2 regions of the Streptomyces sp. NPDC006430 genome follow, and region 1 is predicted to be linked to the other one. Evidence: riboswitches for the same ligand, from Rfam matches in the RefSeq annotation. Region 1 holds a riboswitch; the other holds the start of a gene.
The links. A riboswitch is a leader RNA that binds a small molecule or an ion and turns the genes downstream of it on or off. The one in region 1 is predicted to bind S-adenosylmethionine.

Region 1 (14,999 bases):
CGGCGGCATCGACGTCCCGCTCGGTCCGCAACCCGCAGATCTTGACGAAGAGAGCGCTCATACCGCCCAGTCAACCAAACGCGCCTCGTCAACCGCACGGACGTCCCCCACCGGATGAGGTGCAATCCGCCGCCGCAGCATATTATGTCGTTGACGACATAATATGTTGCGCGGCATGAACGATCTGCACGTGATCGAGCTAGAGCCTGAAGTGCGGAGCCGGCTGGAACTGCTACCGGACAAGCAGTACCGAAAGGTCGAGGAGTACGCGGAGCTGCTCGCGGTCCATGCCGCCCGGACCCCGATGCCCTTCGCTCGGCCGCTCAGGGATGGGGTGTACGAGCTGCGGCCCACGCTTGACGGGGTCGCCACTCGGATCAACGTCCGGCCGCGGCTCCCACGGACCGGCCCACATGACATATGGCCGCGGCGAGGAAGGGGACGCCTCATGAACCACGCCCGCTGGAAGCTGGCTCGGGAGAAGAAGGCCGCACGCGCGTACGTCGAGTCGGACGAGGTCGAGGCCGAGCGGGCTGAGATCCGCCTCGCGATGGCCTTCGCCAAGGCCGTGTACGACCGGCGCAAGGCCCTGGGGCTGTCCCAGGCCGAGCTGGCCGAGAGGGCCGGCCTCACCCAGGCGAAGATCTCCCGCGTGGAGGGGGCGGATGCAGTGCCCACCCTGCCCCTGCTGCGCCGCCTGGCACACGCCCTCGACGCGTCGCTGAACATCGCGCTGAGCGAGGACCGGGAAGAGGTCACCTTCGTCGCGCGCCCTGCCGCCTGAAGTCGGCGTGCCCCTGCCCGTCCCGGACCCCTTCGGCTTCGACATCGACAGCTCGGGTTTCTGAAGGCGTCCGAAACGCCCGAGGGCGGCACCCCCCGCGGGGGGTGCCGCCCTCGTTCGAGAACAGCCGATCAACCAGAGGCCGGAGCCGGGGGCCGATCAGAAGTCCATGTCACCGCCCGGCATGCCGCCCGGAGCGGCGGCGGCCTTCTCCGGCTTGTCGGCGATGACGGCCTCGGTGGTGAGGAACAGCGCCGCGATGGAGGCCGCGTTCTGCAGGGCAGAGCGGGTCACCTTCGCCGGGTCGATGATGCCCTCGGCGATCATGTCGACGTACTCGCCGGTCGCGGCGTTCAGGCCCCAGCCGACGGTCAGGTTGCGGACCTTCTCCACGACGACGCCACCCTCAAGACCACCGTTGACGGCGATCTGCTTGAGCGGGGCCTCCAGGGCGAGCTTCACGGCGTTGGCGCCGGTCGCCTCGTCACCCGACAGGTCGAGCTTCTCGAAGACCGCGGAGGCCTGGAGCAGGGCCACGCCACCACCGGCGACGATGCCCTCCTCGACGGCCGCCTTCGCGTTGCGAACGGCGTCCTCGATGCGGTGCTTGCGCTCCTTGAGCTCCACCTCGGTCGCGGCACCGGCCTTGATGACGGCCACGCCGCCGGCCAGCTTCGCGAGGCGCTCCTGGAGCTTCTCGCGGTCGTAGTCCGAGTCGGAGTTCTCGATCTCGGCGCGGATCTGGTTGACGCGACCCTGAACCTGGTCACTGTCACCGGCACCGTCGACGATGGTGGTCTCGTCCTTGGTGATGACGACCTTGCGGGCGCGGCCGAGCAGGTCCAGGCCGGCGTTCTCCAGCTTGAGGCCGACCTCCTCGGAGATGACCGTGCCGCCCGTGAGGATGGCGATGTCGCCGAGCATGGCCTTGCGGCGGTCGCCGAAGCCCGGGGCCTTGACGGCGACGGACTTGAAGGTGCCGCGGATCTTGTTGACGACCAGGGTCGACAGGGCCTCGCCCTCGACGTCCTCGGCGATGATCAGCAGCGGCTTGCCGGACTGCATGACCTTTTCGAGCAGCGGAAGGAGGTCCTTCACGTTGCCGATCTTGGAGTTGACGATCAGGATGTACGGGTCGTCGAGCGACGCCTCCATACGCTCCATGTCGGTGGCGAAGTACGCCGAGATGTAGCCCTTGTCGAAGCGCATGCCCTCGGTGAGTTCCAGCTCCAGACCGAAGGTCTGGGACTCCTCGACGGTGATGACGCCTTCCTTGCCGACCTTGTCCATGGCCTCGGCGATGAGCTCGCCGATCTGGGTGTCAGCGGCGGAGATGGAGGCCGTGGAAGCGATCTGCTCCTTGGTCTCGACATCCTTCGCCTGCTCCAGCAGGGCGCCGGAGACGGCCTCGACGGCCTTCTCGATGCCACGCTTGAGGGCCATCGGGTTGGCGCCGGCCGCCACGTTGCGCAGGCCCTCGCGGACGAGCGCCTGGGCGAGCACGGTGGCGGTGGTCGTACCGTCGCCCGCGACGTCGTCCGTCTTCTTGGCGACTTCCTTGACCAGCTCGGCGCCGATCTTCTCGTACGGGTCCTCGAGCTCGATCTCCTTGGCGATGGAGACGCCATCGTTGGTGATCGTGGGGGCGCCCCACTTCTTCTCAAGGACGACGTTGCGACCCTTGGGGCCAAGGGTGACCTTGACGGCGTCAGCGAGCTGGTTCATCCCGCGCTCGAGACCGCGCCGGGCCTCCTCGTCGAACGCAATGATCTTGGCCATCTGAAGTGGTCCTCCAGGACTGGGGTTCCCCCTGCGCCACCGGCGCGAGGGGAGGGTTGGATTGCTCCGGACCGCGCCCGCGCCCGCGACGGACGGCCTGCGTGCCCGGCGGTTCCTTCCCGCCGGACCCTGCGGGCCTCACCGACCCGGTCCTGTGTAGTAGCACTCTCACCAGGAGAGTGCTAACGCCAATGATTAGCACTCGACCCCCGCGAGTGCAAGCGGCTCGGGGCAACACCCGGCCGGCAGCACGAAGGGCCCACATCCCGGTCGGGGATGTGGGCCCTTCGTGCGTATGCGTCGGTGGTCGATCGCGCCGGGACTAGACGGCGAGCTTGACCATGTCCGCCTGCGGACCCTTCTGGCCCTGCGAGATCTCGAACTCGACCCGCTGACCCTCTTCAAGGGTGCGGTAACCGTCCATCTGGATGGCGCTGTAGTGGACGAACACATCCGCACCACCGTCGACCGCGATGAAGCCGTAGCCCTTCTCCGCGTTGAACCACTTGACGGTGCCCTGAGCCATGCCTAACTCCCCTATTACTGGCCCTTGCGCAGGACCGCACTTCGCGGTCCCGGGTCAGAACTTGCGCCGGAACGCCTCGACCGGGGCTGAATGTATCTGCACGACTGCTGTCTGCAACAGGTCAATCCGACGAGAAATCCGGACACGGGGATACATTGAAATAGAGTGAAAATTTGGAATATTCCCGGGCAACTCGGACCCGGCATATCTCGCCAAAGCCCCATACCGCGCCTGCATGTTGACTCAATGTCAACCCTCACGCGACCCGCTCATATGCGGCGGGCAAGTACAGCGGAGGGGACTTCCCCAACCTTACCGCGCCCAACCAAGCAGAATTGCCCCCTCCACTTTTAGCGGAGGGGGCAATTCAGAGCTTTCGCGTGTCAGCGGCAGCCGGCACCGCGCGCCCGGTCAGCCCCCGGCGACGGCGGGAATGATCGAGACACCGGCGCCGTCCGGCGTCACCGCGTCCAGACCGCCCTCGAAGCGCACGTCGTCGTCGTTGACGTAGACGTTCACGAAGCGGCGCAGCTTGCCCTGGTCGTCCAGGACGCGGGCGGCGATACCCGGGTGGCTCCGCTCCAGGGACTCGATGACCTCGGCCAGGGTCGCGCCCTCGGCAGGAACCTCGGCGGCGCCGCCGGTGTAGGTGCGCAGGATGGTGGGGATGCGGACGTTGACGCTCATGGCGCTACTGCCTTTCCGGTGTGCAGGGGGGCGGGTTGAGGGAGTGTCCGGCGGATCATGGCCGAGTCTGGCCATGATCCGCCGGGTACTCCCTAAGCCAGGCCGGCGGCGCGGAACGCGTCCAGGCTCGGGCGGATGGTGGCGGTCTGCCCGCTGTCGGCGGCCACCGCCTCCAGGGTCTTGAGGCCGTCACCGGTGTTCAGGACCACCGTGGTCAGCGTCGGGTCGAGCTGCCCGTTCTCGATGAGCTTCTTGGTCACGCCGACGGTCACGCCACCAGCGGTCTCGGCGAAGATGCCCTCGGTCTGCGCGAGGATCTTGATGGCCTCGACGACCTGCTCGTCGGTCACGTCCTCGACGTAGCCGCCGGTGCGGCGCGCGATGTCCAGGACGTACGGACCGTCGGCCGGGTTGCCGATGGCGAGCGACTTGGCGATGGTGTTCGGCTTCTGCGGGCGGACCACGTCGTGGCCGGCCTTGAAGGCGGTCGACACCGGGGAGCAGCCCTCGGCCTGGGCGCCGAAGATCTTGTACGGCTTGTCCTCGACGAGGCCGAGCTTGATCAGCTCCTGCAGACCCTTGTCGATCTTCGTCAGCTGCGAGCCGGACGCGATCGGGATGACGATCTGGTCGGGCAGCTGCCAGCCGAGCTGCTCGCAGATCTCGTACGCCAGCGTCTTGGAACCCTCGCCGTAGTAGGGGCGCAGGTTGACGTTGACGAAGCCCCAGCCCTCGCCCAGCGGGTCGCCGATGAGCTCGGAGCAGAAGCGGTTGACGTCGTCGTAGTTGCCCTCGATGCCGACCAGGTCACCGCCGTACACACCGGCCATGACGACCTTGCCCTGCTCCAGGTCGTGCGGGATGAAGACGCAGGAGCGGAAGCCGGCCCGGGCGGCCGCGGCGCCGACCGCGCCGGCCAGGTTGCCGGTCGAGGAGCAGGACAGGGTGGTGAAGCCGAAGGCGCGGGCGGCCTCGACGGCGATGGCCACGACGCGGTCCTTGAAGGAGTGCGTCGGGTTGCCGGAGTCGTCCTTGACGTACAGCTTGCCGGTGACGCCCAGCTCCTTGGCCAGGTTCGCGGCGTCGACGAGCTTGGTGAAGCCGGGGTTCAGGCTGGGCTTGGAGGCCACGTCCGCGGGGACGGGCAGCAGGGGGGCGTAGCGCCAGATGTTGTTCGGACCGGCCTCGATCGCGGCGCGCAGGGCTTCGGGGTCACCGGTGGGGAGGTCGTAGGCGACTTCCAGCGGTCCGAAGCACTCGACGCAGGCGAAGATGGGGCCGAGCTCGAAGCGGGTACCGCACTCGCGACACGAAAGGCCGGTGGCAGGTCCGAGATCGACAGAGGTGGCAACAGTCTGTGCAGCCATGATGGCGAGGCCCTTTCTCCTCATCTTCCTCATGGCGCACTTCGCCATGAGACGGAATTGGCACCTTCCCTAGCCGGGGACCTCGCTGCTGCAAGCAAGCGCGAGAACCGACTGGAGGGTTGCCGGGGCTTCAACGGGCCGTGTCCCTCTGCCCCTCTGGATGAGCGGTATGGCACCGGGGTCGCGCGCTCTCGGGCGCGTCCGGGCGTTTGTGCGCGAGGACCCCCGGCATGCGGTGGTCGTTCGCGTTGTTCAAGACTGTAACCGAAGGCCTGCGCGGTTGAGACAGCCGTCCGAACCGCGAGATGGATCAGTTTTCGGCCGGAACCGCCGGGGAACGCCGAGGAATCAGGGAGTGCTGAACGTGCTGGAAGAGGTGGAGCGCTGGTTCGCGGAACGCTCCTGGTCCGCGGCCGACCGACCGCTCGACCAGCTGCTTTCCGCGAAACGTGCGGCAGGCACCACGGTCTCCGTCGTGCTGCCCGCACTCGACGAGGAGGAGACGGTCGGCGCCATCGTCGAAGTGATCCGGCGCGATCTGATCGAGGGGCTGCCGGTCCCGCTGGTCGACGAACTAGTGGTGGTCGACTCCGGCTCCACCGACCGGACGGCCGAGGTGGCCGCAAAGGCCGGAGCCCGCGTCGTGCACCGCGACGAGATCCTGCCGCGGATCCCGGCCCTGCCCGGCAAGGGCGAGGTGCTGTGGCGCTCGCTGCTGGAGACCACCGCAGACATCGTCTGCTTCATCGACGCGGACCTGCGTGACTTCTCCTCCGTCTTCGTGTCCGGGATCGTCGGCCCGCTGCTGACCGACCCGGACCTGCAGTTCGTCAAGGCGATGTACGACCGTCCGCTCGGCGCGGAATTCGACGGGCCCCCCGCCGGGAGCCCGGGCCGGCCCCCCGGCCAGGGCGGCAGGGTCACCGAGCTCGTCGCCCGCCCGCTCCTCAATCTCCACTGGCCGCAACTGGCCGGTTTCGTGCAGCCGCTGGGCGGCGAGTACGCCGTGCGCCGCTCGCTGCTGGAACGCCTGCCCTTCCCCGTCGGGTACGGCGTCGAGCTCGGCCTGCTGGTCGACGCGCTGCACACCGTCGGACTGGACGCGCTGGCCCAGGTGGACGTCGGCGTACGGCTCCACCGCCACCAGGACGGCCAGGCACTGGGCCGGATGGCCGCAGCGATCTACCGGACGGCGCAGCTGCGGCTCTCGCGCGGGCACTCCCCCAGCTACCGCCGGGGGTACCCCCACGTACGGCCGGAGCTGACGCAGTTCGAGCGCGGGCGGGACGGGTTCGTGTACCGGACGTACCCCGTGGACACGGAGGAGCGACCGCCGATGGTCGAGATCGAGGAGTACGCGGGGCGCCGCGTGGCGTGACGGCCGCCCGGTCGGCCTTGTCGCCCGGCCGGGTCCGACGGCGGCACCTCCCGGCGGCACTTCCCGGCGGAACCTCACGAACCGGACGGGTGGCCGGGGGAAGTGGCCGGGAGGAGGTGGCCGGGGTAGGACGTTTGAGCGGAAGCGGGCCGGGCTAGGTTCGCGGCATGGCTTCCCAGGTACTCGTTGCAGCGAACCGCGGCCCGCTCTCCTACGCCCTCGACGCCGACGGCGCCCTCACCGCCCGGCGCGGCGGGGGCGGTCTCGTCTCCGGACTCTCCGCCGCTCTGGCACAGCAGCCGGAGGCGCTGTGGATCTGCGCGGCGCTCTCGGACGCGGACCGGGAGGCGGTGCGCCGGGGCGTCGCCGAGCCTGGCGTCCGCATGCTGGACATCGATCCCACGACGTACGACGACGCGTACAACGGCATCGCGAACTCGGTGCTCTGGTTCACGCACCACCACCTGTACGACATCCCGCGCGAGCCGGTCTTCGACGCCCGGTTCCGTCAGCAATGGAAGTCCTACGTCGCCTACAACCACGCCTTCGCGGTGGCCCTGGCCGAGGAAGCGGCCGAGGGCGCGGCGGTGCTGGTGCAGGACTACCACCTGGCACTGGTCCCCGGTGAGCTGCGGGAACTGCGCCCGGACCTGAAGATCAGCCACTTCACGCACACCCCGTGGGCGTCACACGAGTTCCTGGACATGCTCCCCACCGACATCCGGTCCCAGCTGATGTGGGGGATGCTCGGGGCGGACGTCGTGGGCTTCCACACCTGGGCGTGGGCGAACAGCTTCATGGCCTGTGCCCGTATGGACGACCAGCGGGGCGTGGCCCAGCCGCTCTCCCCGTCGGACACGGGTGAGCAGTTCATCGAGAAGGTCCCGGCGGGCCCGGTGCACCACCGGCGCACGGACGTGTCGGTGTACCCGCTGGGCGTGGACGGGGACGAGCTGCGGGCCCTGGCGCACCGGCCGGAGGTGAACGACCGGTTGGCGGTGCTGCGGGCGGAGGTCGGGGACCGCAAGTCGATCGTCCGGGTGGACCGGACCGAGCTGTCGAAGAACATCATGCGCGGGCTGCTGGCCTACCGGGAACTGCTCACCACGCATCCCGAGTGGCGCGAGCGGGTGGTCCACCTGGCCTCGGCCTACCCCTCCCGGCAGGACCTGGCGGTGTACCGGTCGTACACGGAGGCGGTGTCCGAACTGGCGGAGGAGATCAACGCGGAGTTCGGCACGCAGGACTGGCAGCCGGTGCTGGTGTCGGTGAAGGACGACTTCGCGCGCTCCCTGGCGGCGTACCGGCTGGCGGACGTGGCCCTAGTGAACCCGGTGCGGGACGGGATGAACCTGGTGGCGAAGGAGATCCCGGTGGTCTCCGACGCGGGCTGCGCGCTGGTGCTCTCGACGGGTGCGGGCGCGTACGAGGAACTGCGCGAGGACGCGTTGACGGTGAGCCCGTACGACGTGACGCAGACGGCGGAGGCCCTGCACGTGGCCCTGTCCATGCCGGCGAACGAGCGGAGCGAGCGCACGAAGCGGCTGGCCGCGGCGGCCACGGCCCTCCCGCCGACGCAGTGGTTCACGGCCCAGCTCGCGGCCCTCGCCGAGGCGTGACCGCCGCTGCCACCGCCGCCGAGCGGAGACGGCTCCGGCCGCGGACCGGACCCGGCCCCGGCCCCCGTGCGGTGGCGCGTCAGCCGCGGATCGCCCCGGCGAGGTCCGCCAGGAAGGCGACGACCTCGCCCGGGCCGGACAGGACGAGATCGGCGCGGGAGGCGAGTTCGGGAACCTCCGCGGAGCCGCTGCACACCAGGAGGCCCGGAAGGCCGTCCGTGCGCAGTTTCTCGACGGCCGCGTAGGCGGCGAGGTCTCCGAGGTCGTCCCCGGCGTACAGGACGGCCTCGGCGCCCGTCTCCGCCAGGTACTCGGTCAGGGCGACGCCCTTGTCCGTGCCCGGGGGCCGCAGCTCCAGGACGGCCCGCCCCGGCTCCACCATCAGCCCGTGGCGCGCCGCCAGCTCGCCCAGCGGCTCGCGCAGCGCGGCGAAGGCCGCTTCCGGGTCCTCGGCGCGCCGGGTGTGGACGGCCAGCGCCCGGCCCTTCTCCTCGATCCACGTGCCGCGCCAGGCGCCGATGGAGTCCAGGAACCCGGGCAGTTCGGCCCGTACGGCGGCGACCCCCGGGTGCTCGGCCGGCGCGGTCACGATGCCGCTCACGGCGTCCCACCGTTCGGCTCCGTAGTGGCCAAGGACCACCAGGTGTTCCAGACCGGGGACCCCGGCGAAGCCCCCGTAGCGGACCGCGACGCCCGCGGGCCGGCCGGTGATGACGGCGATCGAGGCGACTTGCGGAGCCAGGGCGGCCAGCGCTCCGACGGCCGCCGGGTGGGCCCGCGCCTGGTCCGGGTCCGGGACGATCTCGGCGAGGGTGCCGTCGAAGTCGAGGGCGACCACGCTGCGGCCGGGTATGCGCAGGAGGGCTTCGAGTCCCTCCCGTCCAGCGGCTGTGACGGGCATCGGCAGGCTGTGCGGATGGCTCCCCATACGCACGACCCTAACGGCCCTGCCGGACGACGGCTACGGCGCCGACGCCGGCGGTCAGCGCCGGGCCCGCTGTGCCTCGCGGATGCGGCGGAGCCGGTTGACGGTGCCCGGCGCGTGGGCCAGCGCCCGCGGATCGTCCATGAGCGCGTTGAGCAGCTGGTAGTAGCGGACGGGGGTCATCCCCAGCCCTTCCCGTATGGCCCGCTCCTTGGCCCCGGGCCCGGGCCAGGTGCGTCCCTCGTACGAGAGCACCGCGGCCTCGGTAGCCGTCAGCCGCCCGTCGTCCGTCATACGGCCAGATTAACGCCGGGCGCCGACAGCCACCGGGCGCGCACGTCCGCCCGGTGGTCGACCGCCCGGTGGGCGTCCGCTCAGTGGGCGTCCGCCGTGCGCGCCGCCGCCGCGATGTCCTCCAGGACCTTCGCCGGCTGCCCGCCCGGCTGCACGCTCTTGCCGATCTTCTGTTTGACGTCCTCGCTCACCCCGGCCCAGGACTTCTTGCCGACCGGGTACAGCCGCGCGTTCGGCAGGGCCTGGAGGAACGTCTTCAGCTGCGGGGCCGCACCTCCGGTGGCGGACTCCATCGCCCGGTAGCCGCTGGTGGTGACCGGCAGCAGGTCGTACTTGTTGGTGAAGGTCGTCACGTTCTTGGCCTCGTACAGGTAGTCCAGGAACTTCCCGGACTCCGTACGGTGCCCGTTCTTGAACGCCATCACCCAGTCCGCGACGCCCATCGTCGAGTGGTCGGTCCCGTCCGCCGTCGGCATGGCCACCATGCCGAACTTCACGCCCTTCTCCCCCGCCTGCTTCAGCAGCGTGGGGTGGCCGTTGAGCATGCCGACCTCGCCCCGTACGAAGGCGTCGAAGGCGGTCTGACGGTCCGTCTTGGCCGGCTCTGCGGACCCGGTCAGCCCCTGACCGACCATCTTGTCGCGCAGGAACTCGAAGGTCTTGACGTTCTCCGGGGAGTCGATCGCGTACGCCTCTTCGTTGTCGGTGTAGCCGCCACCGCCGGAGAGCATCCACATCATCGTCTCCGCCTGCGCCTCCTCGCGTCCCAGCGGCAGCGCGAAGGGGGTCGGCACGCCCGCGGCCTTGAGCTTCTTCGCGGCGGCCTCCAGGTCGGCCCAGCTCTTCGGCTGCCAGCCGCCCTTGGCGTCCTTCGCGATCACGCCGGCGTCCGCCAGCAGCTTCTCGTTGTAGAAGAGCAGGCGTGTGCTCGCGACGAAGGGCATGCCGTACTGGACCCGCTTGACCTTGCCGGCGTCGGCGAGCGGCGCGAGGAAGTCTGCCTCGGTCTTGACGGAGAGCAGTTCGTCGGCCGTGTACAGCTTGCCGGCCGCCGCGTAGTCGGCGTAGGCGCCGATCTGTGCGACGTCGGGGGCGTGACCGGCCTTCACCATCGCCGCGACCTTGGCGTCGACCTCGGACCAGGAGTAGACGTTGACCTCGACCTTGATGCCGGGGTGGTCCTTCTCGAAGCCGGCGGCGAGGTCCTTCCAGTACGCCGTCGAGGAATTCTGCGGATTGTCCCCGTAGTCGGCCGCCACGACCCGCAGGGTCACCTCGTTGTTCCCGGTGAGGCTTCCCACGCTTCCGCAGCCGGTCAGCGTCACCGCGGTCAGGCACAGTGCGGCGCCGGTCGCGGCCAGGCTCAGGTAACGGCCCTTCACAGTTCTCGATCCACCCCTTGTTGTACGTACGATCCACGTAAGGTCTACACCACTTTGCCGGCTCATCCACATCCGGAAACGCACCGTGTCCGGTTCGTGTCCCGACCGGGATCCCGAATTTGTATGGCAGCTCAACAATCCCCTTCAATGGACTAGACCTTTCCACGCCGAGCACGCGAGACTGTCACCTGTGAAACCCGTGAAACACGTCATCGCCCTCGATGTGGGCGGCACCGGGATGAAGGCCGCCCTCATCGCCCGGGGGAACCACCCAGCGGCAGCCGGGGGTGGCCACCTGCTCCACGAAGCGCGCCGCGCCACCGGCCGCGACCGGGGCCCCGACGCCGTCGTCGAGACGATCCTGGAGTTCGCCGCCGAGCTGTTCGAGATCGGCCGCGAACGCTTCGGCGTGGCCGCCTCCGCGGCCGGCGTCGCCGTCCCCGGCATCGTCGACGCCGAGAACGGGATCGCCGTCTACGCGGCGAACCTCGGCTGGCGCGACGTACCGCTGCGCGAGCTGCTCAGCAGCCGGCTCGGCTCCCTCCCGGTGGCCCTCGGCCACGACGTCCGCACGGGTGGACTCGCCGAAGGCCGCATCGGCGCCGGACAGGGCGCCGACCGCTTCCTGTTCGTCCCCCTCGGCACCGGCATCGCCGGCGCCATCGGCATCGCCGGCCGCATCGAGGCCGGCGCGCACGGGTACGCGGGCGAGATCGGCCACATCGTGGTCCGCCCGGGCGGCCCCGCCTGCGGCTGCGGCCAGTACGGCTGCCTGGAGACCCTCGCCTCCGCATCCGCCGTCAGCCGCGCCTGGGCTTCCGCCTCCGGCGACCCCGGCGCGGACGCCGCGGACTGCGCCAAGGCCGTCGAGTCCGGCGACGAACGCGCCCGAGCGGTCTGGCTGGCCGCGGTCGGCGCCCTCGCCGACGGCCTGGTCACCGCGATCACCCTGCTGGACCCGCGCACGCTGATCATCGGTGGCGGGCTCGCCGAGGCGGGGGAAACCTTGTTCACACCCCTACGGACGGCCGTCGAGGAGCGCGTGACGTTCCAGCGGCTGCCCGACATCGTTCCGGCGGCCCTCGGGGACACCGCCGGATGCCTGGGCGCAGGCCTGCTCGCCTGGGACCTACTCGCCACGGAGGTACCTGCCTGATGTCCGGAAGCGCACACAGCACCGGGGGTACCCCCGGTGGCAGCGGGAGCATTCTCTCCGGCGCCAGGGTGGTACTGCCCACCGGGACCGTGGTGGGCGGGCGCGTCATCGTCGACGGCAACCGCATCGCCGGCAGCGCCGGCGAGGGCGCGCGGATCGTCGACCTGACCGGGCACTGGATCGTCCCCGGCTTCGTGGACATGCACAACCACGGCGGCGGCGGCGCCTCCTTCACCTCCGGCACCGCCGAGGAGGTCCTCAAGGGCGTACGGACCCACCGCGCGCACGGCACCACCACGCTCGTCGCCTCCACCGTCACGGGTGACCTGGACGAACTCGCCCGCCGCGCCGGCCTGCTCGCCGAACTGACCCAGCAGGGCGAGATCGCGGGCATCCACTTCGAAGGGCCGTTCATCAACCCCTGCCGCAAGGGCGCGCACAAGGAGGAACTGCTCCGCGACCCGGATCCGGCCGAGGTCCGCAAGCTGATCGACGCCGCGCACGGCGCCGCCCGCATGTTCACCCTCGCCACCGAGCTACCGGGCGGGCTGGACTCCGTACGGCTGCTGGCCGAGCACGGGGTCATCGCCGCGATCGGCCACACCGACTCCACGTACGACCAGACGCGCCAGGCCATCGACGCGGGCGCCACCGTGGCCACCCACCTCTACAACGCGATGCCCGGCATGGAACACCGCGCCCCCGGCCCGATCGCCGCGCTGCTGGAGGACGAGCGGGTCACCGTCGAGCTGATCAACGACGGCACCCACCTGCACCCGGCGATGCTGGAACTGGCCTTCCACCACGCGGGCGCCCACCGCGTGGCACTGATCACCGACGCCATGGACGCGGCCGGCTTCGGCGACGGGACCTACCACCTCGGACCGCTGGAGGTCGAGGTCAAGGAGGGCGTCGCCCGCCTCGTCGAGGGCGGTTCGATCGCCGGCTCCACGCTCACCCTGGACACCGCCTTCAAGCGGTCGGTGACCATCGACAAGCTGCCCGTCGAGTCCGTGGTCCAGGCGATCTCCGTCAACCCCGCCAAGCTGATGGGACTGTACGACGAGGTCGGGTCGCTGGAGCCGGGCAAGTACGCCGACCTGGTCGTCCTGAACGCCGAGTTCGACGTCGAGGGCGTCATGCGGCGCGGCGAATGGATCGTCAGGCCCGCCGCAGAACAGCGCTGATCGGGGGACCGGCGAAGCGGGCGGCCCGCAGGACTGGGCCGCCCGCACTCCCGTTTGACATGATCCCGGCACACACCGAGACCGGGGCTTGCCATGATCCTGACCGTGACGCTCAACACCGCACTCGACGTCACCCACCACGTACCGAGGCTGATTCCGCACACCTCGCACCAGGTCACCGCCGTGACCGAACGGCCCGGCGGCAAGGGCCTGAACGTCGCCCGCGTGCTGGCCGCCCTCGGCCACGAGGTCACCGCGACCGGCTTCGCGGGCGGGCGCACGGGCACCGTCGTACGCGAACTGCTCGCCGCATCACCGGGGGTGACGGACGCCCTGGTCCCCTGCGCCGGCACCACCCGCCGCACCCTGGCCGTGGTCGACGCGGCCTCCGGTGACACCACGCAGTTCAACGAGCCCGGCCCCCTGATCGGTTCCGCGGAATGGGCCGCCTTCCTCGCCCACTACGAGGCCCTGCTCGCCGGCGCCGGCGCGGTCGCCCTGTGCGGCAGCCTCCCGCCGGGCGTGCCCGTCGGCGCCTACGCCACCCTCGTACGGTCGGCCCGCGCGGCCGGCGTACCCGTACTCCTCGACACCAGTGGCGAGGCCCTGCGCCGCGGGGTGGCCGCCCGCCCCGAGGTGATCAAGCCGAACGTCGCGGAACTCGCCGAACTGACCGGCTCCCGCGAACCGGTACAGGCAACCCGCGACGCCCGCCGCCGGGGCGCGCACTCCGTGGTCGCCTCGCTCGGCCCCGACGGGCTGCTGGCGGCCACCGCCGAGGGCACCTGGCAGGCGACCCCGCCCCGCGCCCTGACCGGCAACCCGACCGGAGCGGGCGACTCCGCCGTTGCGGGGCTGCTCTCGGGCCTCATGGAAGGCCTGGACTGGCCCGACCGGCTGACCCGCGCGGTCGCCCTCTCCGCGGCCACGGTCCGCTCCCCGGTGGCAGGAGAGTTCGACCCCCGCACCTACGAAGAGGTAAGGGGGTCGGTGAAACTGACGGCGTGCTGAGCGGTCCGGGCCGGGATCAGCCCTTTTCGAGCCAGAGCTGGTCGAGGTTGACGTCGCACTGGTTGCCGGCCTCGCACGAGATCTTGATCGTGTTCGTGCCCTGCTTGAGCGTCACGAGCGACCAGGTGTTGGTCCAACCCTTGTCCCACTCGCCCGGCTTGGCCTGACTGAAGTTCTTCATGTTGATCGGCCGGGACTGCTGCTCACCGTTGATGGTCAGCGTGGTGCTGGCGTCCTTGCCCGGCACCCCGTAGACCATCTTCAGCTTGTACTGGCCCGCCTTGGCCACGTCCACGGTCCATGTCGCCGCCGCACCCGGGGCGTTCAGCCCGCCCACGTACTGGCCGCCCGCGCTCTTCGCGCCCGGCACCGTGCCGTCCAGCTTCGCACCGCCGGTCAGGGTCATGCCCGCACCCGAGGCGTCCGCCCTGGGCAGCTCCGCCTCCGGCGACGTCGAGGCGCCGCTCGGCTGGGGCGAGCCGGAGTGCTGCGGGGCCGCCGACTGGTTCTGGCCCGCCTGGTTGTTCTTGCCGTCCTTGTCCTTGCCCTTGTCGCCGAAGGTCAGGGCCGCACCGATGCCGATCGCGACCGCGGCGACCACCGCAACGGCTGCGATGAGCATGCCCTTGCGGCTGGAGCTGCCCCCACCACGGCTGCCCGGCGCGGGCATCGCCGCCGTGTGCTGCTGGAGCGGCGGAGCGCCGTAACCGCCCGCCTGGAGCGCCTCCGGGGCCTGGTACTGCGCCTGGTAGGCCGGGGGCTGCTGGGCCGGAACGTGGCCGCGCTGGCCCCCGTACGTCCGCTCGCCGACCGTACGCACCTGGTTGTACGAGGTACGGGGGACACCGGGCTGCACGCCGGGTTGACCACCGACCGTCGGGCCGGGGTAGCCGTATCCACCGCC
Region 2 (14,999 bases), on a different contig from region 1:
TGAGGCGACCAGCGACGGCCACCGAGGGAGACAGCCAACCGTGATCACCGCGATCGTGCTCATCAAGACCAGCGTGGACCGCATCCCCGAGATCGCCGAGTCCATCGCCGCGCTGGAGAACGTCAGTGAGGTCTACTCCGTCACGGGGACGTACGACCTGATCGCCCTGGTGCGCGTGACCCGCCACGAGAACCTGGCGGACATCATCCCGGGCCGCATCAGCAAGATCCCGGGCGTGGAGGCGACGGACACCCACGTGGCGTTCCGCACCTACTCCCAGCACGACCTGGAAGCAGCCTTCGCGATCGGCCTCGACGCGTAGCGCCCAGGCCGGCCCGTTCGGACACCGACCATGTGCGGTCGAGCGCCACGGCCCACTCGCGGACCCGGCCCCGGTCGCGCCACCAGTCCCGGACCAGCTCCCAGGTCCAGTGCAGGTCGCCGTCGCAGGCGCATCCGACCATCGGGTCCTGGGCGGCGGCACCCAGCACCGCCAGGGTCTCCGCGGCGTCGCGGGGCCGGCGGTAGACGAACTCCTGGCCCCACTCGTCGTCGTAGAGCACGTTGGCGGGGGCGATCAGCCGGCCCGTCCAGCAGCTGTCGGTCCCCGCACCGTAGAACGGGCCCGGCACGTTGCGCCAGTTGCGCTCCTCCCACCGGTCGGGGCGGGTGTTCCACCAGCCGACCCGGGCCGGGTCGGGCACCCACGTACTGCCGTCCGGAGCGGGCAGTGGTCCGTTCCCGGCGCCCCGGACGGTCGGCGTCGGATCCCAGTACGTCATGGTCCGTACGCTGTCACACCGCGGGGACGCAGCGGCCTTCCTCCGTGCGGTACTGCCACTTGGCGCCGTCGGCGACGAGTTCCCGCACCGCGCGGACGAACCGCTCGACGTGCTCGTCGGGGGTGCCCGCGCCGAAGCTGACGCGGATCGCGTTCAGCGACCTCCCCCAGCCTTCGGCCGGGGGGACCCCCACCTCGCTTCGCTCCCCCGGCGCCGTCTCGGGCGCACCGCAGGCGCCCGGCTCCTGCGGCTCGCTGCCCAGCAGGGTGCGGACCAGCGGGTGGGCGCAGAACAGGCCGTCGCGGACCCCGATCCCGTACTCGGCGGACAGCGCGGCGGCGAAGTGCGAGCTGTTCCAGCCGTCCACCACGAAGGAGATGACGCCGACCCGTGGGGCGTCGTCCCCGAAGAGGGAGAGGATCCGGACCGCCGGGACCTCCGCCAGGCCCTCGCGGACCTTCGCGATGAGGTGCCGCTCGCGGGCGACGAGGTGCGGGAACCCGGCCTCGTTCAGGGCCCGGCAGGCGGAGGCGATCGAGTACACGCCGATGACGTTCGGCGAACCGGCCTCGTGGCGGGCCGCCGTGGTGTGCCACTCGACGTCGACGCCGCCGTCCTCGCGGCGGGCGACGGTACGGGAGGCGCCGCCGCCGGCCAGGTAGGGCTCCGCCTGCTGGAGCCAGTCCGCGCGGCCGGCCAGTACGCCCGAGCCGAACGGCGCGTACAGCTTGTGGCCCGAGAAGGCCACCCAGTCCACGTCCAGTTCCTGCACGGAGACGGGGTGGTGCGGGGCCAACTGGGCGGCGTCCAGGACGATCCGGGCGCCGTGCGCGTGTGCGGCGGCTGCGAGTTCCTTCACCGGCCACAGCTCGCCGGTGACGTTGGACGCGCCGGTGACGCAGACCAGGGCCGGGCCGTGGCCCTCTTCATTTGACGCCGCACGGTCGGCCAGCGCCCGCTCCAGGGTCTCGACGGCCTGGGCCGGGGTCCGCGGCGCGTCGAGGTACGTGACCTGTGCATCGCCCCACGGCAGCAGCGAGGCGTGGTGCTCGGTCTCGAAGACGAACACCTGGCAGTCGGCGGGGAGTACGGCGGCGAGCAGGTTCAGGGAGTCGGTGGTGGACCGGGTGAAGATCACCTGATCTGCGGGACGACAGTCGAGGAACTCGGCCACGGTGGCCCGGCTCTGCTCGAACAGGTCGGTGGAGAGCTGAGAGAGGTAGCCGGCGCCGCGGTGCACGCTGCCGTAATAGGGGGCGTACGCGGCGATGTCGTCCCAGACCCGCTGCAGGGCCGGGGCGCTGGCCGCGTAGTCGAGGGCCGCGTAGGTCACTTCGCCGCCGGTGACGAGCGGAACGGTGACGTCCCGGCCCAGGACCGGCAGCGGCTCGGCACGGGCGGGGTCGACGGGGGCGGTCGCGACGGCGGTGACGACGGCGTTCGGGTACGTGGACATGGCGGCATCTCCCGGCAGGACAGGCTGAATGGCTTCGGATGACCCGTACGGGGGTGTGCAGGTGCACGGACGCACGCGTGCAGGGGTACGGGGATTGCCTCGACGCACGGACGGCTCGCGGCCGTGCGGAGGGTGAAGAAGGGGCGGCTTCGCCCTATCGCATTCGCTTGCTCACGGAAAGAACTCCTCGAGAGACCAGGACCCCTGGTTTCGAGGGATCCGCGCTTGCCGTAGGCCTTTGTGCCTACGACCTGGTCATCACCCGGGGCACCCCGCCACGGAAGGAGGGTTGCCGGACAGCAAGCCGGGGCCGAAACGCTGTCACTCGTGACCTGATCAGCATCCTGCCACAAGATCCCTCACGCACAAGGCCCCGGTCCGCATGCTGGACCGGAACCTTGTCCGAAAACGATCAGGGGCCGCCGGCCGCACCCGGGCGGCACGCCCCCCGGGACCCGCGACCGCCGCCGCGTTACGCGTTGCTCGCCGCCACCCACCGGTCCAGTGCGGCCCTGGCCGCACCCGAGTCGATCGCCTCCGCCGCGCGGGCGATACCCGCGCGGAGCTGCTCCTCCAGGGAGCCGGTGCCCGGGTCCAGGGCCACCAGGGCCGCCGCCGAGTTCAGTAGCACCGCGTCGCGGACCGGGCCGGTCTCACCGGCCAGCAGGCGTCGGGCGACGTCCGCGTTGTACGAGGCGTCCGCGCCGCGCAGCTCCGCGACGTCGACCAGGGGGATGCCGACGTCGCGCGGGTCGAAGGGAAGCTCCTCCACCCGGCCGTCACGGACCCACCAGACCCGGGACGTGGCCGTCGTGGTGAGCTCGTCCAGGCCGTCGTCCCCACGGAACACCAGCGCCGAGGAGCCCCGCTCCGCGAGGACGCCCGCCACGATGGGGGCCACCCGGGCGTCGGCCACACCGGTCGCCTGGGCTCGCACCCGCGCCGGATTGGTCAACGGGCCGAGGAAGTTGAAGGTGGTCCGGATCCCCAGTTCCCTGCGGGCGGCGGCCACGTACCGCAGCGCCGGGTGGAACTTGACCGCGAAGCAGAAGGTGATCCCGGCTTCCTCGGCGACCTCCACCACCCGCGTCGGGGTCAGGTCCAGGTTGACGCCGAGCTTCTCCAGCACGTCCGAGGACCCGCTCGCGGAGGAGGCGGCCCGGTTGCCGTGCTTGACCACCTTGGCACCGGTGCCGGCCACCACGACCGATGACATCGTCGAGATGTTCACCGTTTTGGCCCCGTCGCCGCCGGTGCCGACGATGTCCACCGTCCGGCCGGGTACCTCGATCAGGTTGGCGTGCTCGTACATGGACCGCACGAGGCCGTTGATCTCCGCGACCGTCTCCCCCTTGGCGCGCAGCGCCACCGCGAAGCCGGCGATCTGGGCGTCGGTGGCTTCTCCCCGCATGATCCGGTCCATGGCCCAGGCGGTCTCGTCGGCGCGCAGGTCGTGGCCGGTCAGCAGGGCGTCGAGGACGCCCGGCCAGGTGGGGGCACCCCCGGGCGGAGTCTGGGGGATGGCCGGCACCCCACCGGCGTCAGCCGGACTCTGACCGCTCATGGTCTGCTCCTGGATCCGTCGGCAAGCACAGCACTGAGGACTCCACCCTATCCAGCCCGCCGGGACGGCAAAGAGCCCCGTCCAGACGCTGGACGGGGCTCTCGCCGTGGCGACACCAGGACTGACCGAAATCAGTCCCTCAAGCGGGATCAGTGGTGGCCGTGGCCGCTCTGGATCTCCTTGTACTCCTCCACCGTGGGCTTCGGAATCTGGTTGTTCTCCGCGTAGAGGCCCTTGCTGAGCTTCGCGCGGAGCTTCTCCATGCGGCCGACCTTGCGCTCGACACCGTTCTCGTCGACCGTCGGGCCGATCTCGATCGGCTTGTACTGCTCGTGCGCGGTGAGCGTGTGGAGCTGGCCCTGCGACAGCGGCTCGTGGACCTCGATGAACTCACCGTGCGGCAGGCGCTTGATGATGCCGGTCTCGCGACCGTGCAGCACCTTGTCGTGGTCCCGGCGCTGCAGGCCGAGGCAGATGCGCTTGGTGACGATGAAGGCGAGGACCGGTACGGCGAAGAAGCCGATCCGGACGAACCACGTGATGTTGTTGATCGAGAGGTGGAAGTACTGCGCGAACATGTCGTTTCCACCGCCGATCAGCAGCACGATGTACTCCGCGATCCAGGCGACACCGAAGGCCGTACGGGTCGGGACGTTGCGCGGGCGGTCCAGGATGTGGTGCTCGCGCTTGTCCCCGGTGACCCAGGACTCGATGAACGGCCAGACGGCGATCGCGCCCAGCACCAGCGGGAAGAGCAGCAGCGGGATGAACACGCCCAGCACGAGCGTGTGGCCCCACAGGTTGATCTCCCAGCCCGGCATGGCACGGATCAGGCCTTCCGGCATACCCATGTACCAGTCGGGCTGCGCACCGGTGGACACGTGGTCCGGGCGGTACGGGCCGAGCGCCCAGATCGGGTTGATCGAGGCGATCGCCGCGATGGCCGCGATGACACCGAAGACCAGGAAGAAGAAGCCTCCGGCCTTGGCCATGTAGACCGGCAGCAGCGGCATGCCGACGACGTTGTTGTTCGTCTTGCCGGGACCCGCGAACTGGGTGTGCTTGTGGTAGAAGACCAGGATCAGGTGGGCCACCAGCAGGCCCATCATGATGCCGGGCAGCAGCAGGATGTGGATCGAGTAGAACCGTGCGACGAAGTCGCCGCCGGGGAACTCGCCGCCGAAGAGGAAGAACGAGATGTACGTGCCGACGATCGGCACGGACAGGATCGCGCCCTCCATGAAGCGGACACCGGTGCCCGAGAGCAGGTCGTCCGGCAGGGAGTAACCGGTGAAACCGGTGAACATGCCGAGGACCAGCAGCAGGAAGCCGAAGATCCAGTTGACCTCGCGCGGCTTGCGGAACGCGCCGGTGAAGAAGACGCGCATCATGTGCACGACCATGCCCGCAACGAAGATCAGGGCCGCCCAGTGGTGGATCTGCCGGATGAGCAGACCGCCACGGACCTCGAAGCTGATGTTCAACGTCGAGGCGAACGCCTCGGACATCAGGACGCCCTGCATCGGCACGTACGAGCCGTGGTACTCGACTTCGTTCATGCTCGGGTGGAAGAACAGCGTCAGGTACACACCCGTGAGGATGATGATGATGAAGCTGTAGAGGCAGATCTCACCGAGCATGAAGGACCAGTGGTCCGGGAAGATCTTGCGCATGTTGGACTTGGCCAGGCTGTAGATGCCCAGGCGGCCGTCCGCCCAGTCGGCTACGCGTTCGCCGGCCGGCGCTTTGCGCTTCGAATCGGTGGCAGTGCTCATCCGCGCTCCCAGAATGCAGGACCGACGGGCTCTTCGAAGTCGCCGAGCGCCTCGAGGAAGCCTTCGCCATTCACGCCGATCCGCAGCTGCGGAAGCGCGTGGCCAGCCGGGCCGAAGATGACACGGGCGCCGTCGGAGAGGTCGAAGGTGGACTGGTGGCACGGGCAGAGCACGTGGTGGGTCTGCTGCTCGTACAGGCTGATCGGGCAGCCGACGTGGGTACAGATCTTGGAGTAGGCCACGATTCCCTCGTGGGACCACTCAAGCTCCTGCTTGTCCTTGATGTCCTCCGGCTTGATCCGGACGATCATCAGGGCAGCCTTGGCGATCTGCGTCTGGAAGTCGTGCTGCTCCTCCTCCAGGCCCTCGGGCATGGCGAAGGTCAGCGAACCGACCGGGACGTCCTCGGGACGCAGCGGCTCCATCGTGTTCTGGTTGATGAGCAGCTTGCCCTTGGCCCAGACCGTCTTGCGGAGCTTTTCCTCGGGCAGCGGGCCCAGGTCGCGCAGGATCATGACGGCGGACAGCGGCAGCATGGCCAGCGCGCCCAGCATCGTGTTGCGGATCAGCGGGCGGCGGCCGATGCCGGACTCGTCCGCACCGTCGGCGAAGTCCTGCAGGACCTTCGCCTTGACCTCCGCCGGCGCCGCGATCTCGTGGCGCTCGTCGGCGACCTCCACGTCGGACATCAGGGTGCGGGCCCAGTGGACCGCGCCCGCGCCGATGCAGAAGAGGGCGGTGCCCAGGGTCAGACCCAGGGCGAAGTTGAGCGCGCTCACCTTCCCGACCGGGAAGATGTACACGATCTTGTCGACCGGAATGGTCACGTACGAGGCGATGAAGCCGATCGTGGCCAGCATCGACAGCGTGAACAGCATCGCCACGGTGCGCTCGGAGCGCTTCGCGGCCCGCTCGTCGATGTCCTGGATACGGGGCTTGTGGACCGGCAGGCCCGGGTCGGCGAACGGGTCGTCCGCGACTGCTACGCCACCGTGGTGCGCGTCGCCCTGCTCGCTCGGCAGGTGCTTCTCTTCGGGAATCTCTTGGCTACTCATGACTTCTTGGCCTTAGCGGTGTGGGCCGCGACCCAGACGGCGACAGCGATCAGCGCACCCAGACCGAAGATCCAGCCGAACAGACCCTCGGAGACGGGGCCGAGGCCACCGAGCTTCAGGCCGCCAGGGCTGACCGACTTCTCGCCGTTCACGTGCTGGATGTACGCGATGATGTCCTTCTTCTCCTTCGTCGGCATGGTGCTGTCCGGGAAGGAGGGCATGTTCTGCGGGCCGGTGAGCATGGCCTCGTAGATGTGCTTCGGCTCGACGCCCTCAAGGTTGGGGGCGTACTTGCCGTTCGTCAGTGCGCCGCCCTCGCCGGTGAAGTTGTGGCACTGCGCGCAGTTGTTGCGGAACAGCTCACCACCCTTGGCGATGTCGGCGCCCGCCGTTTCGTACTGCCTCTCGGCCGGCGTGATCGGGCCGGCACCGAGGGATGCGATGTACGCGGCCAGCTGGTCGGTCTGCGCCTGGGTGTAGATGACCGGCTTCTTCGGCACCTGGGCGCCGGGCTGCTGGGCGGGCATACGGCCCGTGCTCACCTGGAAGTCGACGGCCGCGGAGCCGACGCCGACCAGGCTGGGGCCGTCAGTGGAACCCTGACCGCCGGTTCCGTGGCAGCTTGCGCAACCCACGGCGTAGAGCTTCTTGCCCTCCTCGATGGCGAGGGACTGGGCGGTTTCATCGGCCTGCGCCTTGCCCGCGGGGGCGAAGGCGGCGTACAGCCCCCCAGTGGCCGCCAGCGCGAGGAGTAGAACGACGACCGCCGCCAGCGGATGGCGTCGTCGTGCGGAGAGCTTTTTCACGGATTACCCCGGTGTCAGGATCTTCTGCGTCGGTGTGTCTGGATGGAGTGCCGGGTCGAGCCCGGTGACGTGTTCGCTACTTGATCAGGTAGATCGTCGCGAAGAGGCCGATCCAGACGACATCGACGAAGTGCCAGTAGTAGGACACGACGATGGCCGACGTGGCCTGTTCGTGGGTGAACCTCTTGGCCGCGTACGTCCGGCCGAGGACCAGCAGGAAGGCGATGAGACCGCCCGTCACGTGCAGACCGTGGAAGCCGGTGGTCAGGTAGAACACCGAGCCGTACGGACCTGACTTGAGGGACATGCCCTCGTGCTTGACCAGCTCGGTGTACTCGAACACCTGGCCGCCAATGAAGATCGCACCCATAACGAACGTGATCATGAACCACGACCGGAGCTTCTTCACGTCACCGCGCTCGGCTGCGAATACTCCGAGCTGGCAGGTGAGCGAGGAAAGCACCAGGATCGTCGTGTTCGTCGCCGAGAAGGGCAGATTCAAGGCCGAAGCCTGTTCTGTCCAGTACTCGGCGCCTGTCACGGATCGCAGGGTGAAGTACATCGCGAAGAGGGCCGCGAAGAACATCAGCTCGGAACTCAACCAGATGATGGTTCCGACGCTGACGAGGTTCGGCCGGTTGACCGTCGGGTGCGCGTGCCCGGTATCTACTGTCGTTGCTGTCGCCACGACCGACATTATGTCGGTCGCTTATCCCGCCCTCACCCCGGGGGGTGCCGTTCGGAGTGTCAGGGGCGTGTGCAAGGCCCGAACGGCCCATCAGATCGGCCGCGAGCGCTCACCGGCGGGGCTGTGCGAACCGATGTTGACAGCGGGTCGGACGGAGTAGCATCCCGCGCAACATCAACGTGATTCACGGCACCGTGGAGGAACGAAATGCAGTCGACTGCACGGGTTCTGGTCTACAGCGACGACGCGAGCACCCGGGAGCAGGTGCGACTGGCGGCCGGGCGCAGGCCGGCCGCGGACCTGCCGCCGGTCGAGTTCGTGGAGTGCGCCACGCTGCCGGCCGTCCTGAGCGAACTGGACGCGGGTGGCATCGACGTGTGCGTCCTGGACGGCGAGGCGGTTCCGGCGGGCGGCATGGGGGTGTGCCGGCAGATCAAGGACGAGATCTTCCAATGCCCGCCGGTGTTGCTGTTGATGGGACGTCCGCAGGACGCCTGGCTGGCCACCTGGAGCCGCGCGGACGCGGCGGTGACCCTTCCGGTCGACCCGGTGGAGTTCGCGGACGCCCTGGCGGGCCTCCTGCGCCCGCGGCTGTCACTGGACGCGTAGCCCGTGCGGTAGCACGCCCGCCCGCCCCTCGGACGCCCCGCGCCCGTTCGCGTACCCGGGCACGGCGCGCAAGGGCCGGGCACGGCGCGGTACGGCCCGCGCCGGCCCCGCAACCGCCGCCGGCGCGCAGGGCTCCTGTGAGGCTCCTGCGCGCCGGTACGGGGCCGTACGGGTCGCCCCGGGCCCGGGTGTTCAGACCTGCGGGCGCAGTCGGGCCTGGTCCACCGGGCTGCGGCCGTCCTGGGTTCCCTTGAGCAGGGCGCTGCCCTCGCGCCAGTCCTTCCAGTCCACGTTCCAGTCGCCGAAGCCGTTGCCGAAGGGTTCCATGTCGTTGCCGATGCTGTTGACGACCTTGACGATGTCGCCTTCGGTGATGTTCGCGTAGAACCAGGCCGCGTCGCCCGTGCTCATGCCGGTGCAGCCGTGGCTGACGTTCTCGTAGCCCTGGGAGTCCACGGACCACGGCGCGGCGTGGACGTATTCACCACTCCAGGTGACGCGGGTCGCGTAGTAGACGGGCAGGTTGTAGTACTCGCTGCCGCCGATGCCGACGGTGTCGCCGCGCATCTGGACGTAGTACTGCTTGCCGAGCACCACCTTGACCCCGTTGCGGGTGGAGAAGCCGGGCTTTCCGGTGGTCACCGGAATGGTGTTGATCACTTCCCCGTTCCGCTTGAACGTGAGGTGGTGGGAGGACGCGTCGGTGATGGCCTCGACGCGATCCCCGATCTCCAGCTTCAGCGGCTTGCTGATGGCCCCGTGGAGCTCGTCGGAGATCTTGACGCCCTCCAGATTGCTCCGTACGGAGATGGTGGAGTGGGCGGGCCAGTACTCCTTGGGGCGGAAGTGGAGATGCTTGTCGTCCACCCAGTGCCAAGCGCCTTCGACCCCCGACGGGGTGTCGACGATCAGGCCGCGTTCGACCAGGGCGCGGGCGGCCTTGTCCTTGACGGGCTCGTTGAGTTCGGCCGTGATGGGCTGTCCGACGCCGTACTTGCCCGCGTCCGGCCCGAATTCGACCTTCAGGACCTTCTTGGCCGGAGTGGTCTCGAACATCAGCGTGCGCCGCCCTGGAGCGCCGCGTTCGTTCTCGGTGGTCACCGTGACCGCGTAGTGCACGCCGGCGGCCATCGGGACGGTGCTGTGCCAGCGGTCGCCCTTGGCGCTCAGTTCGCCCGCGAGGCGGCGGCCCTGGGTGTCCACGACGGTCACGTCGGTGATGCGCCCGCTACCCGCCTTGGCGGTGACTTCCAGGGGCCGGTCGGGATCGACGGGGCGGCCGCCCTTGGGCTGGTTGAAAGCGACTTGATCGCCCGCGTCGAACGGGCGGGCTGACAGCGGGTCGTCGCCGGACCCGCAGGCGGTGGCGCCGGCCACGAGGGACGCGACCAGCAGGGAGCAGCTGAGTACCGTCCAAAGACGCGGTGAGTGCTTCATGGAGCCAACGCTATGAAAATATGACAATTACGGCGCGCCGGATGACTCCAAACGAGGGGCCCGGACTCCTCCATTGGAGGTATCCGGGCCCTAGGTCTTTGACTGTGGTGCTGTGGTCCTACTGGTTCTGGTTCTCACCGCGGTAGTACTCGTACACCCAGCCCCACAGGCCGATCACGATGATCGGGGCCGAGAAGTACATGAGCCACCAGCCGAAGATGACGCCCATGAACGCGAGCGCACCGCCGATGCCCAGCGAGAGCGGCTGCCAGCTGTGCGGGGAGAAGAAGCCCAGCTCGCCCGCCTCGTCGGCGACGTCGGCATCCAGGTTGTCCTGGGCCATCTCGTCCACGCGCTTGGCCGTGAAGGCCAGGTAGTAGCCGATCATGACGCTCAGGCCGAAGCCCAGGAAGAGCGCGGTGGTTCCGACGGGTTCCTTCGCCCACACGCCGTACACGACGGCCATGATCAGGATGAAGACGGAGAGCCAGAGGAACATCCTGCCTTGGATCTTCACTTGCCGGCCTCCTTGCCACCGGTGACGGCCTTGGTGCCGGCGCTGTGGTCCTCAAGGTGGTCGAGGGCCGCGATCTCCGGGTGGTGCAGGTCGAACGCCGGGGATTCGGAACGGATCCGCGGCAGGGTGAGGAAGTTGTGCCGCGGCGGCGGGCAGGAGGTCGCCCACTCCAGCGAGCGCCCGTAACCCCACGGGTCGTCGACCTCGACCTTCTTGCCGTACTTCGCCGTCTTCCAGACGTTGTACATGAAGGGCAGCATCGACAGGCCGAGCAGGAACGAGCTGATCGTGGAGATCGTGTTCAGCAGGGTGAAGCCGTCTGCGGCGAGGTAGTCCGCGTAACGACGCGGCATGCCCTCGGCACCCAGCCAGTGCTGCACCAGGAACGTGCCGTGGAAGCCCACGAACAGCGTCCAGAAGGTGATCTTGCCGAGGCGTTCGTCCAGCATCTTGCCCGTGAACTTCGGCCACCAGAAGTGGAAGCCGGAGAACATCGCGAAGACCACGGTGCCGAAGATGACGTAGTGGAAGTGCGCGACGACGAAGTACGAGTCGGAGACGTGGAAGTCCATCGGGGGCGAGGCCAGGATGACGCCGGTCAGACCACCGAAGGTGAAGGTGATCAGGAAGCCGACGGCCCAGAGCATCGGGGTCTCGAAGGACAGCGAGCCCTTCCACATGGTGCCGATCCAGTTGAAGAACTTCACACCGGTCGGGACCGCGATCAGGAAGGTCATGAACGAGAAGAACGGCAGCAGCACACCGCCGGTGACGTACATGTGGTGGGCCCACACGGTCACCGAGAGGCCGGCGATCGCGATCGTCGCCGCGATCAGACCGATGTAACCGAACATCGGCTTGCGGGAGAAGACCGGGATCACTTCGGAAATGATGCCGAAGAACGGCAGGGCGATGATGTACACCTCGGGGTGTCCGAAGAACCAGAAGAGGTGTTGCCACAGCAGCGCGCCGCCGTTGGCCGCATCGAACACGTGCGCACCGAACTTGCGGTCGGCCTCCAGCGCGAAGAGCGCGGCGGCCAGCACCGGGAAGGCGAGCAGGACCAGAACACCGGTCAGCAGCACGTTCCAAGTGAAGATCGGCATGCGGAACATCGTCATGCCGGGCGCGCGCATGCAGATGATCGTGGTGATGAAGTTGACCGAGCCGAGGATCGTGCCGAAGCCCGAGAAGGCCAGGCCCATGATCCACATGTCGCTGCCGATCCCGGGCGAGTGGACCGCGTCGGTCAGCGGGGAGTAGGCGAACCAGCCGAAGTCGGCCGCACCCTGCGGGGTGACGAAGCCGGCCGTCGCAATGATCGAGCCGAAGAGGTACAGCCAGTACGCGAACATGTTCAGCCGCGGGAACGCCACGTCGGGCGCGCCGATCTGCAGCGGCATGATCCAGTTCGCGAAGCCCGCGAAGAGCGGGGTGGCGAACATCAGCAGCATGATCGTGCCGTGCATGGTGAACGCCTGGTTGAACTGCTCGTTCGACATGATCTGCATGCCCGGACGGGCCAGCTCGGCGCGCATGAAGAGCGCCATGATGCCGCCGATGATGAAGAACACGAACGACGTGACCAGGTACATCGTGCCGATGGTCTTGTGGTCGGTAGTGGTCATCCACTTCACGACGACATTGCCCGGCTGCTTGCGCCGCACCGGCAACTCGCTCTCATACGAGTCGGCGGCGGCACCCTGAGATTCGTTGAGGATGCTCACAGTTTGTTCGTCTCCGCATTCCGGGCCGGGTCAGTCTGCTTGATGCCGGCCGGGAGGAAGCCGGTCTGCCCCTTCTCGGCCAGTTCCTTGAGGTGCGCCCGGTATTCCTCGGGCGAGACGACCTTGACGTTGAAGAGCATCCGGGAGTGGTCGACGCCGCAGAGCTCGGCGCACTTGCCCATGAAGACGCCCTCTTGCGACGGCGTGACCTCGAAGACGTTGGTGTGACCCGGGATGACGTCCTGCTTGAAGAGGAACGGGACCACCCAGAACGAGTGGATGACGTCGTTCGAAGACAGGATGAAACGGACCTTCTCGCCCTTGGGCAGGTAGAGGGTCGGCCCGGGGTTACCGGTCTGCGGGTTGCGGTCGCCGGGGACGCCCTTCTCGTAGACACCTTCGGCGCCTGCGGGGAAGTCCTTGGAGAAGCGGTCCGGGATGGAGGCGAGCTCCTTCGGAACCGCGCCCGCCTTCGGGGTCGCCCCGTCACCGTCGACGTTCTCGACGTAGTTGAAGCCCCAGCTCCACTGGAAGCCGACCACGTTGATCGTGTGCGCCGGCTTGGAGAGCGCGAGCAGCTTCGACTCGTCACGCGCGGTGAAGTAGAACAGCACCGAGACGATGATGAGCGGGACCACGGTGTACAGCGCCTCGATCGGCATGTTGTACCGGGTCTGCGGGGGGACCTCCACCTTGGTCCGGCTGCGCCGGTGGAAGATGACGCTCCACAGGATCAGGCCCCACACCAGGATGCCCGTGGCCAGAGCGGCCGCCCACGATCCCTGCCACAGGGACAGGATGCGAGGCGCCTCCTCCGTGACGGGGTAGGGCATTCCGAGGCGGGGGAAGTCTTGCCAGTTGTAAGAGCAACCAGTGGCGGTCGCCAGGACCACGCCCGCAGTCAGCGCCTGCAGCAGCTTCCGCCGCATCGGGCGCCGCGGCGAGCGGTCGGAGCCGTAGGGACTCACGTAGCGCCTTCCCGAGAGTCTCGGCCCGCGCGGCCGGCCGCGGCCGTATTCGGGTCGGTCGCCGGCCCTGACGCAGGCAGGGGTTTGGATGTTTATGCGGACCAAACCCTACTGGACGCTATTTGGGGTCGCGCGGGGAGGGTGCCCAACGCGCCGCTACTGCCCCCGAAGGGATGGATCCGCCGTACGGGGGACGGCCCAACACCCCCCGAACGGCGGCCTGCGGGGGGCATCTGACGGCCCCTGACCTCGGGTGGCCGCGCCAGCCGGTTAGCGTGGCCGGATGCCGTACTTCGACACCGCGTCCGCCGCCCCCCTGCACCCCGTGGCACGGCAGGCGTTGCAGGCCTCCCTGGACGAGGGCTGGGCCGACCCCGCCCGGCTGTACCGGGAAGGCCGGCGCGCCAGACTGCTGCTGGACGCGGCGCGCGAGGCCGCTGCGGAGGCGGTGGGCTGTCGCCCCGACGAGCTCGTGTTCACTCCTTCGGGAACGCACGCGGTTCACACCGGCGTCGCCGGAGTCCTCGCCGGCCGGCGGCGCGTCGGCGGCCACATGGTCGCATCGGCGGTCGAACACAGTTCCGTCCTCCATGCGGCGGCGGCGCACGAGGCGGCCGGGGGGACGGTGACCCTGGTCCCGGTGGACCGCAGCGGCGCGGTGTCCCCGGCGGAATACGCCTGCGCCCTGGACGCGTCGACGGCCCTGGCCTGCCTCCAGTCGGCCAACCACGAGGTGGGCACCGTACAGCCGGTGGCGGAGGTGGCCGAGGCCTGTGCGACGGCCGGGGTGCCGCTGCTGGTGGACGCTGCACAGTCGCTGGGCTGGGGGCCGGTGGCGGGCGACTGGTCGGTGCTCACCGCGAGCGCGCACAAATGGGGCGGGCCGGCCGGGGTCGGGCTGCTGGCAGTCCGCAAGGGGGTCCGCTTCTCGCCCCAAGGGCCCGCCGACGAACGGGAGTCGGGCCGCTCCCCCGGCTTCACCAACCTCCCGGCCATCGTGGCGGCGGCGGCCTCGCTGCGGGCCGTACGGGCCGAGGCCGACGCGGAAGCGGCCCGGCTGAGGATCCTGGTGGACCGTATCCGGCGCCGGGTGGCGCGGCTGGTGCCGGACGTGGAGGTGGTCGGGGACCCTGAGCGGCGGCTGCCGCACCTGGTCACCTTCTCCTGCCTGTACGTCGACGGCGAGACCCTGTTGCACGAGTTGGACCGGGCGGGCTACTCCGTCTCCTCCGGCTCCTCCTGCACCAGCTCCACGCTGACCCCGAGTCACGTGCTGCGGGCGATGGGCGTGCTGTCGGAGGGAAACGTACGGGTCTCCCTACCGAGGGGGACGACTGCGCAGGAGGTCAACGGCTTCCTGGAGGTCCTACCGGGGGTGGTGGCGGGGGTCCGCGCCACCCTCGGGGTGACGGAACCGGCGCCGGACGAGCCGGTTGCGGACGCGCTGGAGGTCGACGCCCTCGGCCTGCGCTGCCCGCAGCCGGTGATCGAGCTGGCCCGGGTCATCCGTACGGTCCCGGTCGGGGGGACCGTGACCGTCCTGTCGGACGACGAGGTGGCACGGCTGGACATCCCCGCGTGGTGCGCGATGCGCGGCCACACCTACCTGGGTGAG

Region 2: another riboswitch for S-adenosylmethionine. It lies ahead of ABZZ20_RS12270 (aminotransferase class V-fold PLP-dependent enzyme); the one in region 1 lies ahead of thrC (threonine synthase).

The regions. Positions count from the first base shown of each region.
Region 1 covers NZ_JBEXQA010000011.1:131,697-146,695, forward strand. The annotation lists gene ABZZ20_RS18550 (phosphoribosylanthranilate isomerase) at 1-61, opposite strand, end outside; gene ABZZ20_RS18555 (helix-turn-helix domain-containing protein) at 449-784, shown strand; gene groL (chaperonin GroEL) at 944-2,563, opposite strand; gene ABZZ20_RS18565 (cold-shock protein) at 2,886-3,089, opposite strand; gene ABZZ20_RS18570 (MoaD/ThiS family protein) at 3,501-3,776, opposite strand; gene thrC (threonine synthase) at 3,869-5,143, opposite strand; SAM riboswitch class I at 5,161-5,310, opposite strand; gene ABZZ20_RS18580 (glucosyl-3-phosphoglycerate synthase) at 5,508-6,521, shown strand; gene ABZZ20_RS18585 (trehalose-6-phosphate synthase) at 6,689-8,140, shown strand; gene otsB (trehalose-phosphatase) at 8,220-9,068, opposite strand; gene ABZZ20_RS18595 (DUF3263 domain-containing protein) at 9,123-9,359, opposite strand; gene ABZZ20_RS18600 (extracellular solute-binding protein) at 9,440-10,741, opposite strand; gene ABZZ20_RS18605 (ROK family protein) at 10,941-11,897, shown strand; gene nagA (N-acetylglucosamine-6-phosphate deacetylase) at 11,897-13,084, shown strand; gene ABZZ20_RS18615 (1-phosphofructokinase family hexose kinase) at 13,178-14,095, shown strand; gene ABZZ20_RS18620 (carbohydrate-binding protein) at 14,112-14,999, opposite strand, start outside.
Region 2 covers NZ_JBEXQA010000006.1:197,193-212,191, reverse strand. The annotation lists gene ABZZ20_RS12280 (rhomboid family intramembrane serine protease) at 1-44, shown strand, start outside; gene ABZZ20_RS12275 (Lrp/AsnC ligand binding domain-containing protein) at 41-322, shown strand; gene ABZZ20_RS12270 (aminotransferase class V-fold PLP-dependent enzyme) at 796-2,238, opposite strand; SAM riboswitch class IV at 2,455-2,571, opposite strand; gene trpD (anthranilate phosphoribosyltransferase) at 2,711-3,802, opposite strand; gene ABZZ20_RS12260 (cytochrome bc complex cytochrome b subunit) at 3,952-5,577, opposite strand; gene ABZZ20_RS12255 (Rieske 2Fe-2S domain-containing protein) at 5,574-6,632, opposite strand; gene ABZZ20_RS12250 (c-type cytochrome) at 6,629-7,438, opposite strand; gene ABZZ20_RS12245 (heme-copper oxidase subunit III) at 7,515-8,135, opposite strand; gene ABZZ20_RS12240 (hypothetical protein) at 8,334-8,735, shown strand; gene ABZZ20_RS12235 (Ig-like domain-containing protein) at 8,928-10,172, opposite strand; gene ABZZ20_RS12230 (cytochrome c oxidase subunit 4) at 10,291-10,689, opposite strand; gene ctaD (cytochrome c oxidase subunit I) at 10,686-12,416, opposite strand; gene coxB (cytochrome c oxidase subunit II) at 12,413-13,384, opposite strand; gene ABZZ20_RS12215 (aminotransferase class V-fold PLP-dependent enzyme) at 13,668-14,999, shown strand, end outside.